Regions from separate parts of the Bradyrhizobium cedriense genome, predicted to be linked through region 1. Evidence: predicted binding sites of a transcription regulator. Region 1 holds the regulator's gene; the other holds the start of a gene.
What was found. The regulator PhoB, encoded in region 1, activates phosphate uptake and scavenging genes when phosphate is short. The targets are predictions, from matches to a motif close to TGTCATNNANCTGTCAT.

Region 1 (7,726 bases):
CGCGGCGTTTGGTTCCCGGGATGGATTTGGCTATTATGGCAATCATGTACCGCGCCGTGACCCGCCAAATTGAAGTGACCGTCGAGCCGAACTTTGTTCCGGAGCAGTCGTCGGCCGACCGCTCGCGCTATTTCTGGTCCTACACCATCGTCATCACCAATTCGGGCGAGGAGACCGTGCAGCTCAAGACGCGGCACTGGATCATCACCGATGCCTCTGGCCGTCAGCAGGAGGTAAAGGGCGAGGGCGTGGTCGGCGAGCAGCCGATCCTGGCCCCCGGCGAGCGCTTCGAATACACCTCCGGCGTGCCGCTCTCGACCGCATCGGGCTTTATGACCGGCCGCTACCAGATGGTCAGCGAAACCGGCGAGCGCTTCGAGATTGACGTGCCGACGTTCTCGCTGGACAGCCCCGACAACAAGCGGGTGTTGAATTAGCTCGGTGCGGCGACGTCCAAGCTGCTGCGCCCCGCGAAGGCGGGGCATGCGCCGCAGCCTACCGGTTTGACCACCGCCGCTTCGGGTTTCTGGATTGCCCGGTCAAGCGGACGATTAGCGAGTTTGTGGCGACAGCTTCCCCGACTTTTCGCCGAGCGTGGAGACGCTAGGCGTCTTCCACGCCCGCCTCATGCGGCGTGAACTGGTACACCGAGGAGCAGAACTCGCAGGTGACGACGACCTTGTCGTCCTTCACCATCGCGGCGCGGTCGTCCGGCGAGAAGCTCTTCAACATGGAGGCGACCGCATCGCGCGAGCAGGAGCACCGCGCCTCGAGGACCTGCGGATTGAACACGCGCACGCCGCGCTCGTGGAAGAGACGGAACAGCAGCCGCTCGCCGGAGAGTTCGGGATCGATCAGCTCGACGTCTTCGACGGTCTCGATCAGCGAGCGCGCCTCGACCCAGGCGTCGTCTTCGGCAACGCTGTGCACCTCCGAGCCCTCGGGCGCATCGCCCGGATGCAAGTCCGCCTGCCGTGCGCGCTCCGGCGCCTTGGGCAGAAACTGCATCAGCATGCCGCCGGCGCGCCAGCGATGCTTGCCGCCGTCGTTCGAGCGCCACTCCTCGCCGACCGCGAGGCGCACGCGCGTCGGGATCTGCTCGGAGCGGAGGAAATACTCGTGCGCGGCGTCCTCCAGGCTGCCGCCGTCGAGCGCAACCAGACCCTGGTAGCGGCTCATGTCGGGGCCCTGGTCGATAGTCATGGCAAGATGGCCGCGGCCGAGCAGCGTGCCGGAATCCTTTGCCGTGCCCAAGCGTGAGGCATCAAAGCGGGCATAGGCGCGCAGATGATCCGGGGCCTTGTAGTCCACCACCAGGAACGACACCGGACCGTCGGTCTGGGCTTGGAGAATGAAGCGGCCTTCGAATTTCAGCGCCGAGCCGAGCAGCGTCGTCAGCACAATCGCCTCGCCGAGCAGTTTGCCGACCGGTGCCGGATAGTCGTGCTTGGTGAGAATGTCGTCCAGCGCCGGACCGAGCCGCACAAGCCGTCCGCGCACGTCGAGCGCATCGACCTCGTAGGGCAGCACGGCGTCGTCGATCGGAACCGCTGATGGCGCGCGAACCGGGCCCTCGGGCCCGGCTTTCATGTCAGGAGATTGGAAAACCATGGCGCTCTATCTGGGGTCGGAGGGCGGAAATGGAAGGGGCACAAGAGTGTCGTCCCGGGGCGCGCGAAGCGCGAACCCGGGACCCTTAACCACAGGATTACGTTGTAGCCGGCGATGACAAGTCCGAGTCCTCGCCAAACGACTTCCTGTGGTTATGGTCCCGGATCGGCGCGCCGCTGTGCGGCGCTTGTCCGGGACGACAGCGGAGAATGGCCCAGCGACGCAGCCCCACCGCTGAGATCACTTCACCGCGTCAAAGCACCAGGCCAGAATGCCCTTTTGCGCATGCAGGCGGTTTTCGGCCTCGTCGAACACGACCGATTGCGGGCCGTCGATCACTTCATCCGTGACCTCCTCGCCGCGATGGGCGGGCAGGCAGTGCATGAACAGCGCGTCCGGCTTGGCGAGCGACATCAGCTTGGCGTTGACCTGGTACGGCTTGAGCACGTTGTGGCGGTGCTCGCCCTCCTTGTCGCCCATCGATACCCAGGTGTCGGTGACGACGCAATCGGCGCCGCGCACGGCGGCTTCCGGATCGGTGCCGAGCACGATCGGCGCATTGGTCGCCTTGATCCAGTCGCGCATCGCCTTTTTCGGCGCGAGCTCCGTAGGCGTTGCGACGTTGAGCTGGAACTTGAAGCGCTCGGCGGCATGCGCCCACGACGCCAGCACGTTGTTGTCGTCGCCGGTCCAGGCCACCGTCTTGCCCTCGATCGGGCCGCGATGCTCCTCGTAGGTCATGAGGTCGGCCATCACCTGGCAGGGATGCGAGCGACGCGTCAGGCCGTTGATGACGGGCACGGTGGCGTTGGCCGCAAGCTCCAGCAATGCATCGTGGTTGAGGATGCGGATCATGATGGCGTCGACATAGCGCGAGAGCACGCGCGCCGTGTCGGCGATGGTCTCGCCGCGGCCGAGCTGCATCTCGGCGCCGGTGAGCATGATCGCCTCGCCGCCGAGCTGGCGCATGCCGACGTCGAACGACACCCGCGTCCGGGTCGAGGGCCGCTCGAAGATCATCGCCAGCGTCTTGCCTTCGAGCGGCCTGACCGGCTGCTGCGCCTTCTGCTTGGCCTTCATCGCGGACGATGCGGCGAGCATGCGTTTGAGCTCCGACAGCGGCAGCTCGTTGATATCGAGGAAATGCTTTGGCGACTTGCTCATCAGCTTGCCGCCCGCTTGGTCTGACCGGACGAGATCGCAGCACAGGCACGTTCGAGCCGCGCGACGCTGTCCTCGATCTCGGCCTCGGTGACGATCAAAGGCGGCAGGAAGCGCACGACATTGTCGCCGGCCCCGACGGTGAGCAATTTCTCGGCGCGCAACGCCGCGACGAGATCGCCCGAGGGCACGACGGCCTTGATGCCGATCAGGAGCCCCTCCCCGCGCACCTCGCTGACGACGTCGGGATGACGGTCGATCACGGAGGCAAGCTTCTGCTTCAGCAGCAACGACATCTTTTGCACGTGATCGAAGAAGCCCGGCTTGAGCATGACGTCGAGCACGGCGTTCGCAGCCGAGATCGCGAGCGGATTGCCGCCGAAAGTGGAGCCATGCGACCCAGGCCCCATGCCGGAAGCGGCCTCCGAGGTGGCCAGCACCGCCCCGATCGGGAAGCCGCCGCCGAGCGCCTTGGCGAGCGACATCACGTCAGGTGTGACACCGGTGCGCTTGTACGCAAAGAGTTCGCCGGTGCGGCCCATGCCCGTCTGCACCTCATCGAAGGCGAGCAACAGGCCGCGCTCATTGCAGAGCTCGCGCAGCGCCTTCAGGAAGGCGGGAGGCGCAGAGCGAACGCCCCCCTCGCCCTGGATCGGCTCGATCAGGATGCCGGCGGTGTGCGGGCCGATCGCCTTCTTCACAGCTTCCAGGTCGCCATGGGGCACCTGGTCGAAGCCGTCCATCGGCGGACCGAAGCCCTCGAGGTATTTTGCAGATCCGGTGGCAGCGAGCGTTGCCAGCGTGCGGCCATGGAAGGCGCCCTCGAAGGTGATCATGCGGTAACGTTCCGGATGCCCCTTGGAGAAGTGATGGTGGCGCACCAGCTTGATCACGCCTTCCAGCGCCTCCGCACCGGAATTGCAGAAGAATACGAAGTCGGCAAAGCTCTCGTTGCAGAGGCGGCTTGCGAGCTTCTCGCCGTCCGGGCTCTGGAACAGGTTCGACATGTGCCAGAGCTTCGTCGCCTGCTCCTGCAACGCCTTGACCAGCGCGGGATGGACATGGCCGAGCGCATTCACCGCCACGCCAGAGGTGAAATCCAGATATCGATCCCCATTGGTCGCGATCAGCCAGCAGCCTTCGCCGCGTTCGAAACCGAGGTCGGCCCTGGCGAAAACGGGGAGCAAATGCGGCGCGGCGCTGTTAGTCATGACGTCACTTGATGTTGCGGACGGCGTGAAGCGTGCACTCGCAACGCACCATTGACCGGCCCGGAAAACGAAACGTGCCGCCTTTTAAGGGCGGCACGTGGCACTATCTTATGCTTGGCAAAACGGGTGTCAATGCCGTCCGGAAAGCCTCGCGAAACGCTGACTCCGTAGTCTTGCGGTGCCGATTTTGCGGGGTTTTCACCACGGAACATGTGGAAGCGAGTCGGCGGACTCTTGCGCGGGAGTCACGCCATATTGTAGCGTTTGAATTGTCAGATACGACATCTCGTGCAGCGGTTCTGATCCCAAGAGTCCTCATGTACCGGCGTAACGTTCGGGCGTTTTGAGCGCGCCCGGCGAGCCTTAAGGGATTCTGGGGGCACGGGTTTTCAAGGCTTAGGCATTCGCTGCGAAGGCCCCAGGATGGCAGCCGCGCAGCGAAGGAAAGGGTGCAATGACGGTTTTGACCTGGTCCGATGATCGCGTCGAGCAGCTGAAAAAGCTCTGGGAGGCCGGACTTTCGGCCAGCCAGATCGCGGCAGAGCTCGGCAATGTGACCCGCAACGCCGTGATCGGCAAAGTGCACCGGCTCGGCCTGTCCGGCCGCGCCAAAAGCCCTTCATCGGCAGCGCCCCGGCCGCGCAAGGCGCGGCCCGCGCAGCACATGATGCGGGTGACCCGCCCCGTTTCGCGCGGCAACACCGCACTGGCGCAGGCCTTCGAGGTCGAGGTGGAGGCCGAGCCTGTCACCTACGACAACGTCGTGCCGATGAGCCAGCGGCTGTCGCTGCTGGAATTGAACGAGGCGACCTGCCACTGGCCGGTCGGCGACCCCTCGAGCCCGGATTTCTTCTTCTGCGGCGGCAAGGCGCTCTCCGGCCTGCCCTACTGCGCTCAGCATTCGCGCGTGGCCTATCAGCCCGCGGCGGATCGCCGCCGTGCGCCGGCGAAGCCGGGTCCGCGCTGAGCCCGGCGCGCGCGGCCAGTCGTAGCGCAAAGACGTCTCAACACATTGGATGTCGTCCCTGCGAACGCAGGGACCCGTAGTCCCGGGGTACAATTATCGCGGGATCGTCACTCCGAGTCTTCGCCAAACCACGTCCTGTGGTTATGGGTCCCTGCGTTCGCAGGGACGACATCGGAGGATGCCGTGGCAGCCCGCTCAATCACGTCTGCCTGAGCAAACCCTAAGTCTGCTCCGCCTTCGCAAACCGGTCGTCCAGCGCATAGCCGGCGCCGCGGACCGTGCGGATCGGATCCTGCTCGCGGCCGAGATTGAGCAGCTTGCGCAGGCGGCCGATATGGACGTCGACGGTACGCTCGTCGATGTAGATGTCGCGACCCCAGACGCTGTCGAGCAGCTGCTCGCGCGAGAACACGCGCCCGGGATGCTCCAGGAAGAACTCCAGCAGACGATATTCGGTCGGGCCGAGATCGATTGGCCGGCCCGAGCGCGCCACGCGGCGCTTGTCGCGATCGAGCTCGATGTCGCCATAGGCGAGCACGGTAGCGAGCCGCTCGGGGCTGGCGCGCCTGAGCAGGCCCTTCACGCGCGCGAGCAGCTCCGGCACCGAGAACGGCTTGACGATGTAGTCGTCGGCGCCGGTGGCAAGACCCCGCACCCGCTCACTCTCCTCGCCACGCGCGGTCAGCATGATGATCGGGAGCTGCTTGGTTTCGGGGCGGGTCCGAAGCCGTCGGCACAGTTCGATGCCCGACAGGCCAGGCAGCATCCAGTCGAGCACGATCAGATCGGGAATGTGCTCCTTGAGGCGGGTGTCGGCGTCATCGCCGCGCATCACCGTCTCGACGTCATAGCCGTCGCCTTCGAGGTTGTAGCGAAGAAGCTCGGTGAGAGCTTCCTCGTCCTCAACCACCATAATGCGTGCGCCCATGTTGTCGTCGCTCCTTAGGTATTCGGCACCGTTTAGGTATTCGGCACCGTCGTGGCGAAGTTCGTCATGTCGCCCTTCGGCCGCTTGTCGGTGATCGTCTGCCCCTCGATCATGTAGAACACGGTCTCGGCGATGTTGGTGGCGTGGTCGCCGATCCGCTCGATGTTCTTGGCACAGAACATCAGGTGGATGCAGAACGAGATGTTGCGCGGATCCTCCATCATGTAGGTGAGGAGCTCGCGGAACAACGAGGTGCAGATGGCGTCGACTTCCTCGTCGCCCTTCCACACCGCCATCGCCGCCGGCAGATCGTGCGCGGCATAGGCGTCCAGCACGGACTTGACCTGCTGTTGCACGAGGTCAGTCATATGTTCCAGGCCGCGGAACAGTTTGAGCGGATGGAAGTCCGTCTCGAGCGCCGCGACGCGCTTGCCCATGTTCTTGGCGAGGTCGCCGATCCGCTCGAGATCGGTCGCGACGCGCATGGCGCCGACGATCTCGCGCAAATCGACCGCCATCGGCTGGCGGCGGGCGATGGTGAGCACGGCGCGCTCCTCGATGCGCTTCTGCAGCCCGTCGAGCTCGACGTCGATGGTGACGACGCGCTGCCCGAGCGCGACGTCGCGGCGGATCAGCGCGTCCACGGAATCGACGATCATGCGCTCGGCGATGCCGCCCATCTCGGCGACCAGACGGGTGAGCTCCTGGAGATCGGTGTCGAAGGCTTTCGCGGTATGTTCAGAACCCATATTCCGTCTCCTCAACCGAACCGGCCGGTGATGTAATCCTGCGTGCGCCGGTCGCTCGGCGACGTGAAGATCTTGCTGGTGTCGTCGAACTCGATCAACTCGCCGAGATACATGAAGGCGGTCTTGTCGGAGACGCGCGCCGCCTGCTGCATGTTGTGGGTGACGATCGCGATGGTGTAGTTCTCGGACAATTCCTGGATCAGCTCCTCGACCTTGGCGGTCGAGATCGGGTCGAGCGCCGAGCAGGGCTCGTCGAACAGGATCACCTCGGGCCGCACGGCGACGGTGCGGGCGATGCAGAGGCGCTGCTGCTGGCCGCCGGAGAGCGACAGGCCGGAGGCATTGAGCTTGTCCTTGACCTCGTTCCACAGCGCGCCGCCGCGCAGCGCCTTCTCGACCCGGTCATCCATCTCGGACTTCGAGATCTTCTCGTAGAGGCGGATTCCGAAGGCGATGTTCTCATAGATCGTCATCGGGAACGGCGTCGGCTTCTGGAACACCATGCCGACCCGCGCACGCAGCAGATTGAGATCGAGCTTGGGATCGAGGATGTTGGTCTGGTCGAGCATGAGCTGACCGGTGGCGCGCTGCCCCGGATACAGATCGTACATCCGGTTGAAGATGCGCAGCAGGGTCGACTTGCCGCAGCCCGACGGACCGATGAACGCCGTAACGCGATTGGTGCCGAGCGCCAGGTTGATGTTCTTCAGCGCGTGGTGTTCACCATAATAGAAGTTCAGGTTGCGCGCAGTGACCTTGGCGGGCGCCTCGGGCAGCGGCTGCGAGCCCGGATGAACGACCGGCGCACTTACGGAAACAGACATTTCACTCATTTTGCAGTCCTCTCGGCCCCGAGGATGCGGGCGCCAATGTTCAGGGCAAGCACGGTCAGGGTGATCAGCAACGCACCGCTCCAGGCGAGCTGCTTCCAGTAGGCGTAGGGGCTCTGCACGAAGTTGTTGATGGTGACCGGCAGGTTGGCCATCGTCTTGTTCAGGCTGAGGCTGAAGAACTGGTTGGACAGCGCGGTGAACAGCAGCGGCGCGGTCTCGCCGGCGACGCGGGCGGTGGCGAGCAGCACGCCGGTGATGAGGCCGGA
Region 2 (7,726 bases), 190 kb from region 1:
CATGGTGACGAGCGAATGGGCGTTGCCGCCGCAGTTCGAGAACGGGATCGTCCCGGAAGATCTGCTTGCGAACAAGTACGGACATCGTCTCCATTTCTGGGATCTTCGCGCACGTCGCAACGTCCAGACCATCGATCTCGGCGCCAATCATCAAATGGCGCTGGAGGTACGACCGGCGCACGATCCGGTTCGCGAGTACGGCTTCGTAGGCGTCGTGGTCGACACCACGAATCTCGAAGCATCGATCTGGACGTGGTGGCGCGAAGGCGGGAAATTCCACGCGGAGAAGACCGCGACGATCCCGCCAGAGCCCGCGCCAAAAGAGAAGCTCCCGCCGCTGCTCCAGGGCTTCGGTGCCGTACCGCCGCTGGTGACCGACATCGACCTGTCGATGGATGACCGGTTTCTCTATGTCTCGTGCTGGGGCACGGGTGAAATGCGCCAGTACGACGTCAGTGATCCGCGCAAGCCGAAACTTGCAGGCTCGGTCCATATCGGCGGTATCGCCCGCCGCACGCCTCATCCGAACGGCAAGTCCTTTGCGGCGGGTCCACAGATGGTCGAGATCAGCCGCGACGGCAAGCGCGTGTACTGGACCAATTCGCTCTATTCCACCTGGGATGACCAGTTCTATCCCGATGGGGTCCCGGGCGTGGAGGTGATGGCCAATGTCGGTCGCAACGGCGGCCTCGAACTCGACAGGGACTATTTCGTAAGCTTCCCCGACGGATATCGTGCGCACCAGATCAGGCTCGAGGGCGGCGATTGTTCGACGGATTCCTTTTGCTATCCGTCGGTCTAGATTGGGGGCACGCGAGCCCGGCACTCGGCTGGCTGTGGCTCGCTCTCGTTGCGAGCGGTCTCTATCACGGAGTCAATCCGGGCATGGGGTGGCCGCTCGCCGTTTCGGCCGGGCTCATGGACAAGAGCCCGCGCGCGCTTTTCCGCGCCTTGTGGGCCCTGTCGGCCGGGCATCTGCTCGCAACGTTTCTCGTGCTGCTGCCATTCGCGTTCCTGCTCGTGCTGGCGGAGTGGCAGCGTCCGATCCAGATCAGTGCGAGCCTTCTCGTCATCGGCTTCGGGGCCTATCGGTTGATCATTCGGCGCCATCCGCGCGCACTGGCACGAATTCCGCCGACGCAATTGGTGCTCTGGTCGTTCGCCGTCGCCATTGCTCACGGCGCCGCCCTGATGCTTGTGCCGATCTATCTTGGACTCTGCCAGGCCTTCGAGCTCGATGCCGGACATGAGGCAGCGGGCGAGTTGATGAAGGCAAGTGTCGGGATGGCGGCGCTGGTGTCCCTGGTGCACGTTGCCGCCATGGTCGGCGCCGGCGGATGTCTGGCTTGGCTGGTCTACCGCTATCTGGGGTTGAGGTTCGTCTCGCGAAGCTGGTTCAATCTGGATGCTGTTTGGGCGACCAGCCTCGTCCTGGTCGGCGCCGTTGCGCTCGCCTTCAATCTTGGGAGCTGACGGTGAGGCCTACCGCGTCAACGCCCACTCGCCGATGATGCGGAAGCGGGCCTTCGCCTCGTCCTGCTTGAACAGTGCGAGATGGTCGATCGCCAGCGCGCCGAGACGAAGCGATGCAAACCGGGTCCGCAACATCTCCAGAATCGGCCCGCGTCGCTCTGCGTCCAGCCGGCCGGTGAGCGTCATGTGGAAGCGGAACTCCTCCATCACGTAGGGGTAGCCCCAGCGGTCGAGATAGTCGCGCTGCTGCTCGGTGAGTTTTTCGGGCTTGCGCCGCGCACGATCTTCCGCAGTGAGGGCCGCGCGGAAGGAGTCGAATTCACGAACGCAATCGGAGGCAAATTGCTGAAGCGCGTCGACCGGCTCGGCGGGAATGACGGCGATGAAGCCGCTGATGGCATCGACGACAGGGCGGATCACTGGAATTGTTCGCCTCTTGCCGGCGAACGTCGCGCAGGTCGCCATGAGCTCGGCCTCGGTCCTGCCTGATACCAGCGTCATCGGCGCCTTCAGCGTGGCATGAAAGCCGTATTTGCGCGGATCGGTGCTGATGTCGCGCCAGTCCGGAGCAATCTGCAGCGCTTCGCGCGGGAACGGCACTTCGTCGCCCGTGCGGGCGTCATAGCCGAGCAGCTCGGCGCCGAAGCGGGAGAGGGCGCCGTCGGCGCCGTCGGCGAAATAGATCGCGTAGCGGGGAAAGCCTGTCATCACCTCAGCATAGCCAATTTACGCCGCGACGACAGCCTCGCGCGGTGCCGCCACAGCAGTGAGCAGCCTTGTCGCGTCGGTGAGATGGACGAGCTTGCCGCCCGAGATCACCGCGATCAGCCGCGGCCGCAGCTTCACGCCGTCGTCGACGAGGAGAATGTCGGCGCGGCGTCCCTCCGCGAGCACACCGCGATCGGTAAGTCCAGTTGCGCGGGCGGGGCCGTCAGAAACCAGATCCCAGGCCGCTGCCAGCGGCACCACGCCGTCGTTGGCGAGGCGGAACGCGGCGAGCAGCTGTGCGGGATAATAATAGTCCGAGGCCAGCACCGAGCAGAGCCCCTTGGCGATCATGTCGGATGCCTTGGTCCAGCCGGTGTGACTGCCGCCGCGCACGACGTTCGGCGCGCCGTAAACGATGGCATCGCCGTGGTTCGCTGCCGCGCGCGCCGTTTCCTCGTTGATCGGAAACTCCGCGATGTCAGCGCCGAGATCGCGAAACTCCCGGCGCATGGCCGGTGTTGCGTCATCGTGCGACAGCATTCGCACCTCGGCCGCGCGGGCTGACGCGGCGAGGCGCGACACCGAAGCAGGCACCTCATCGGCGCGCGAAACGATGCGCTCGACCAGCCGGTCGAATTCTTCGCTTGAAAGGCCGGTACGCTCCACCATGCGGTTGCGCTTGCGCGGCCTGGCCATGTCGGCGACGGTGCCGTCCATGTGGTCGTTGAAGGCGAACAGGTCGACGCGGCCCGCGGCGAGCCACTGGGTGATCTCGGCCTCGGCGTCGAGATTGTAGGTCTCATGGCGCAGATGGAAGCGGGTGTCGGCCGCGAATTGCGGACGCTGCCGCTCGATCGCCTCCATCAGGGCGCGCGCATTGCCGGCGCTGCGCAGGCCCGGCTCCCAGGAGCAGGTCGTGGCGTGAAAGACGGTGGTGATGCCGTTGCCGATCGCCTGGCGGTCGCTGTCGGCGAGCGCGACGTCGATCGGGAAATCGACGCCGGCGCGCGGCATCATCTGCCGCTCGAAGGCGTCGCCATGCAGATCGACCATGCCGGGCAGCACCAGCAGGTCGCGGGCGTCGATCGCCAGCCGTGCACGGCCGCGCGAAGCATCGATCTGCGCGATGTCCGTTCCCGATACGAGAAGCGAGGTTTCGACGAACTCGGCGCCGATCAGGGTTCGGCCGCCTTCGAGGAAGATGTCTGTCACGCGACCGCGTTTCGTTTGCTGGCGGGAGAATTGGTGAGAGAGTTCGCCCGTGCTTCGTATGTCGAAAGAAAATCTTCAATCCCGAGCTTGCGGAAATCGGGCAGCGCCTCGCGCAATTTGTCGTGATCCCAGTCCCACCAGGCGAGCTTGGCGAGCCGTCCGGCGATCTCCTCCGAGAACCGCCGCCGCACGATGCGTGCCGGATTGCCGGCGACGATCGTGTAGGCCGGCACGTCCTTGGTGACGATGGCACCGGCGGCGATCACCGCGCCGGTGCCGATGTTGCGGCCCGGCAGGACGATCGCGCCATGGCCGATCCAGACGTCGTGGCCGATATGGATATGATGCTGGCGCCGCCAGTCGAAGAACTCGGCGTCGTCGCTCTCACCTTCGAAATAGGCGCTGGAACGGTAGGTGAAGTGCGCCTGTGTCGCGCGGTGCATCGGATGATTGCCGGGATTGATGCGCGTCATCGCCGCGATCGAGCAGAATTTTCCGATGGTGGTGTAGGTGATCTGAGCGTCGTTGACGACGTAGGAGTAATCACCCATCGCCACTTCATGCAGGATCGTGCGCGCGCCAACCTCGGTATAGGCGCCCAGCCTGGTCTCGTGGAGCTTGGCGGAGGGATCTATGGTCGGCTGAACCGAAAGAGCTTTGGCGGCCATGTTGTATCCAAGGCGGAGGGCGGGGAATTTCTCTTCGAGTGACTTGATGACGATAGCATGACGTCACGATGACAGTGGATGACGCCTGCTTGATTGCCGCACTGCAATGGTGCTGTCACACAAGTGTTAAGCATGGGCGTTAGCGGTTGCCTCCAGCTACTCTGGAGCCCTGCATGCTGGTGGTGGATGGTCTGACGTGTCGCTTCGGCGCGAAAGCCGCGGTGGACGACGCTTCGTTTCAAGTTTCCGCCGGCGGCTTCGTCGGTGTGATCGGGCGATCCGGCGCCGGCAAGTCGACCCTGCTGCGGACGATCAACCGCCTCGCAATGCCGTCGCAGGGCCGCATCCTGTTCGACGGACTGGACGTCACCGCCTTGCGCGGCAAGGAACTGCGGCAATGGCGAGCCCGTTCGGCCATGATCTTCCAGCAGTTCAATCTGGTCGGCCGGCTCGATGTTCTCACCAACGTCCTGATGGGACGCCTCGCGACGATGCCGGCCTGGCGCTCCCTCACGCAGGCCTGGCCCGAGCAGGACAAGGCGCTGGCGATGTCCGCGCTGGAGCAGTTCGACATCGCTTCGCTCGCCGCCCAGCGCGCCGATCAGCTCTCGGGTGGGCAGCAGCAGCGCGTCGCGATCGCCCGCGCCCTGGTGCAGCAGCCCGATATTATTCTGGCCGACGAGCCGATCGCCTCGCTCGACCCGCGCAACACCAAGATCGTCATGGATGCGCTTCTGCGCATCAACAAGCATTTCGGCATCACCGTGCTCTGCAACCTGCATTCGCTCGATCTTGCCCGCAGCTATTGCGACCGTCTCATCGGCATGGCGCAGGGGCGCGTGGTGTTCGACGGCGCACCGGCTGAGCTGACCGATCACGTTGCCCGCGAGCTCTATGATCTCGAAGCTGCCGACGTCATGGGCGGCACGCCTGTTCCGGCGCCTGAGGGTGTCCCGGCACTCGGAACGGCCGCGGCCGCCTGAGTTGCGACGCGCCTGTTTCGTTGCAAGTTTTTGCGTCAACCGACCCCAACCGATGAAGAGGGTATCATGATCACTCGCAGATTAATCCTTGCCGGTGCTGCCGCGCTCGCATTCACGGTCTCCGCCTCGGCGAACGACTGGAAGGCAAAATATCCCGAACTGACCTTCGCGGTCGTTCCGGCCGAGAACGCCTCCGGCGTTACCGAGCGCTGGGCGCCGTTCATGACCTATCTCTCGAAGGAACTCGGCGTGAAGGTCACGCTGCGCATCGCCAACGACTATGCCGCAGTGATCGAAGGCCAGCGCGCCGGCAATATTCACGTCGCCAGCTACGGCTCGGCCGCCTTTGCGCGCGCCCGCCTGACCGGCGTCAAGTCCGACCCCTTCGCCAACGACATCAATGCCGACGGCTCGACCGGCTACTATTCGGTGTTCTTCGTCAAGGCGAGCAGCCCCTACAAGAGCCTCGATCAGCTCAAGGGCAAGAACCTCGGTCTCGTCGATCCGAACTCGACCTCGGGCAACAACGTGCCGCGTTTCGAACTCGACAAGATGGGCATCCACGATGCCGACACCTATTTCAGCAAGGTCGTCTTCACTGGCAGCCACGAGAACGCGATGCTGGCGCTGGCGCAGGGCACGGTCGAGGTCGCGGCCAACCAGTGGACCAGCGACGACGATTCCACGCTGGCGCAGATGCTGACCAAGGGCATGCTGAAGAACGCCGACGGCTCGGCGATGAAGAAGGATGACTTCCGTATCATCCACAAGTCCGCACCGATCATCAACGGCCCCTATGCCTATAACTCCGAGCTGCCGGAAGATGCCAAGGCGGCGATTGCGAAGGCGTTCTTCGACGCGCCAACCAAGGACAAGGCGGCGTTCGACCGTCTCTCCGACGGCCAGAAGAAGGGTTTTCATCCCGCCACCACCAAGGACTGGGATGGCACGATCGAGCTGATCAAGTTCGTCGATGCGCTGCGTAAGAAGAAGGCGTCCTGAGTTCTCGGGACGGTGCACTCGAGCCGGGTCCCTGAGGACCCGGCTCTTTCTTTGAGGGACCTGTTTCTTCTTTGAGGGACCTGTTTCGACAGATGACGACAGCGGTTTCGATCCTCCCCGAGCAGCAGCTCGCCGTGCTCAATGCCGCCTATCGCCAGGCAGTTGCGCGCAGGCGGCTCCGCCTGTTGCTGGGCGCCGTCATCTTTGCCGCCGCGCTGCTTCTCGCCGCGATCGGCGCGGAAGTGAATTTGCGCACGCTGTTCACCCATTTCGGCAACTTCATCAGCTATTTCGATCGCATCCTCACGCTCGACAGCGGCCAGCGGGTCTGGACCGATGTCGGCGAGTGGCTGTGGGGCTGGCGCAAATGGCTGAGGATGCTGGGTGAGACGCTGCTGATCTCCTACGTCGGCACGCTGATCGGCGCGACCCTCGCGTTCGCGCTGAATTTTTTCGCGGCCGAGAATACGTCGCCTGCACCCTGGCTGCGCTTCGTCGTGCGCCGCCTGCTCGAATTCGCCCGGACGGTTCCGGGCATCGTCTTCGCGCTGATCTTCGTCATCGCCTTCGGTCTCGGCCCGATGGCGGGCGTGCTGGCGATTGCGATCCACTCCACCGGCGCGCTCGGAAAGCTGTTCTCGGAGATCGTCGAGAACGCCGACATGAAACCGGTCGAGGGCATCCGGTCGACCGGTGCGAGCTGGCTCGCCTGCATGCGCTTCGCGATCGTGCCGCAGGTCACTGCCGGCTATGCCAGCTACGCGCTGCTGCGTTTCGAGATCAACGTCCGCGAAGCCTCGGTGATGGGCTTCGTCGGCGCCGGCGGCATCGGTCAGGAGCTGGTCGTCGCCATCCGCAAGTTCTACTATTCGGACGTCAGCGCGATCCTGCTCACCATCATCGTCACCGTCTTCATCATCGACATCACCACCGGTTGGCTGCGTGGCCGCCTGTTCGGTAAGGAGGCGCGGACGTGAAGGCTCCGCAGGAGTTCGATACCGCGCAGATGCGTGCGCGCTATCCGGATGTGTTCGACCGGCCGGCAGCGACGCGGCTCGCGACGCCCGCGATGATCGTCGCGGCGTTCGCGATCCTGATCTACGGCCTCGTCGATCTCGACTTTTCGCCGTCGCGCTTTTTCGCCGGCCTCAGCCAGCTCGGCTGGATCAGCCTGATGATGATCCCGCCGGATCCCGGTTCCTCGCTGCCGGTCTATCTGAAGGCGCTCGGCGAGACCCTGTCGATCGCGCTGCTCGGCACTACGCTGGGGGCGCTGCTCGCGCTGCCGGTGAGCCTGCTAGCGGCGCGCAACGTGGTACCGTCGAACTTCCTCCGTTTCCCGGTCCGTCGCTTCCTGGATTCGATCCGCGGCGTCGACACGCTGATCTGGGCACTGGTGTGGATCAATGTGGTCGGGCTCGGCCCGTTCGCAGGCGTGCTCGCCATTGCCGTGTCGGATTTCGGCGCCTTCGGAAAACTGTTCTCGGAGGCCATTGAGGGCGCCGACCAGAAGCAGGTCGAGGGCATCCGCGCCTCAGGCGGCAGCGCGCTGCACGAGATCCGCTTCGGCCTGATGCCACAGGTGCTGCCTGTCATCGCCGGCCAGGTGCTCTATTACATCGAATCGAACACCCGCTCGGCCACCATCATCGGCATCGTCGGCGCAGGCGGCATCGGCCT

Region 2: phnC (phosphonate ABC transporter ATP-binding protein) is a predicted target of PhoB. The motif match lies at 4,108-4,124, and genes of this name have one in related genera.

Annotation. Positions count from the first base shown of each region.
Region 1 is NZ_JBTSWB010000004.1:578,695-586,420, reverse strand. Features, by position in the region: gene apaG (Co2+/Mg2+ efflux protein ApaG) at 45-437, shown strand; gene ACYCVF_RS19360 (Hsp33 family molecular chaperone) at 604-1,611, opposite strand; gene argF (ornithine carbamoyltransferase) at 1,852-2,775, opposite strand; gene ACYCVF_RS19350 (acetylornithine transaminase) at 2,775-3,983, opposite strand; gene ACYCVF_RS19345 (GcrA family cell cycle regulator) at 4,438-4,950, shown strand; gene phoB (phosphate regulon transcriptional regulator PhoB) at 5,171-5,878, opposite strand; gene phoU (phosphate signaling complex protein PhoU) at 5,911-6,627, opposite strand; gene pstB (phosphate ABC transporter ATP-binding protein PstB) at 6,639-7,460, opposite strand; gene pstA (phosphate ABC transporter permease PstA) at 7,457-7,726, opposite strand, start outside.
Region 2 is NZ_JBTSWB010000004.1:765,960-773,685, forward strand. Features, by position in the region: gene ACYCVF_RS20200 (selenium-binding protein SBP56-related protein) at 1-802, shown strand, start outside; gene ACYCVF_RS20205 (hypothetical protein) at 886-1,473, shown strand; gene ACYCVF_RS20210 (DUF1045 domain-containing protein) at 1,483-2,181, opposite strand; gene ACYCVF_RS20215 (alpha-D-ribose 1-methylphosphonate 5-triphosphate diphosphatase) at 2,200-3,393, opposite strand; gene ACYCVF_RS20220 (transferase hexapeptide repeat family protein) at 3,390-4,061, opposite strand; gene phnC (phosphonate ABC transporter ATP-binding protein) at 4,235-5,044, shown strand; gene phnD (phosphonate ABC transporter substrate-binding protein) at 5,111-6,046, shown strand; gene phnE (phosphonate ABC transporter, permease protein PhnE) at 6,139-7,023, shown strand; gene phnE (phosphonate ABC transporter, permease protein PhnE) at 7,053-7,726, shown strand, end outside.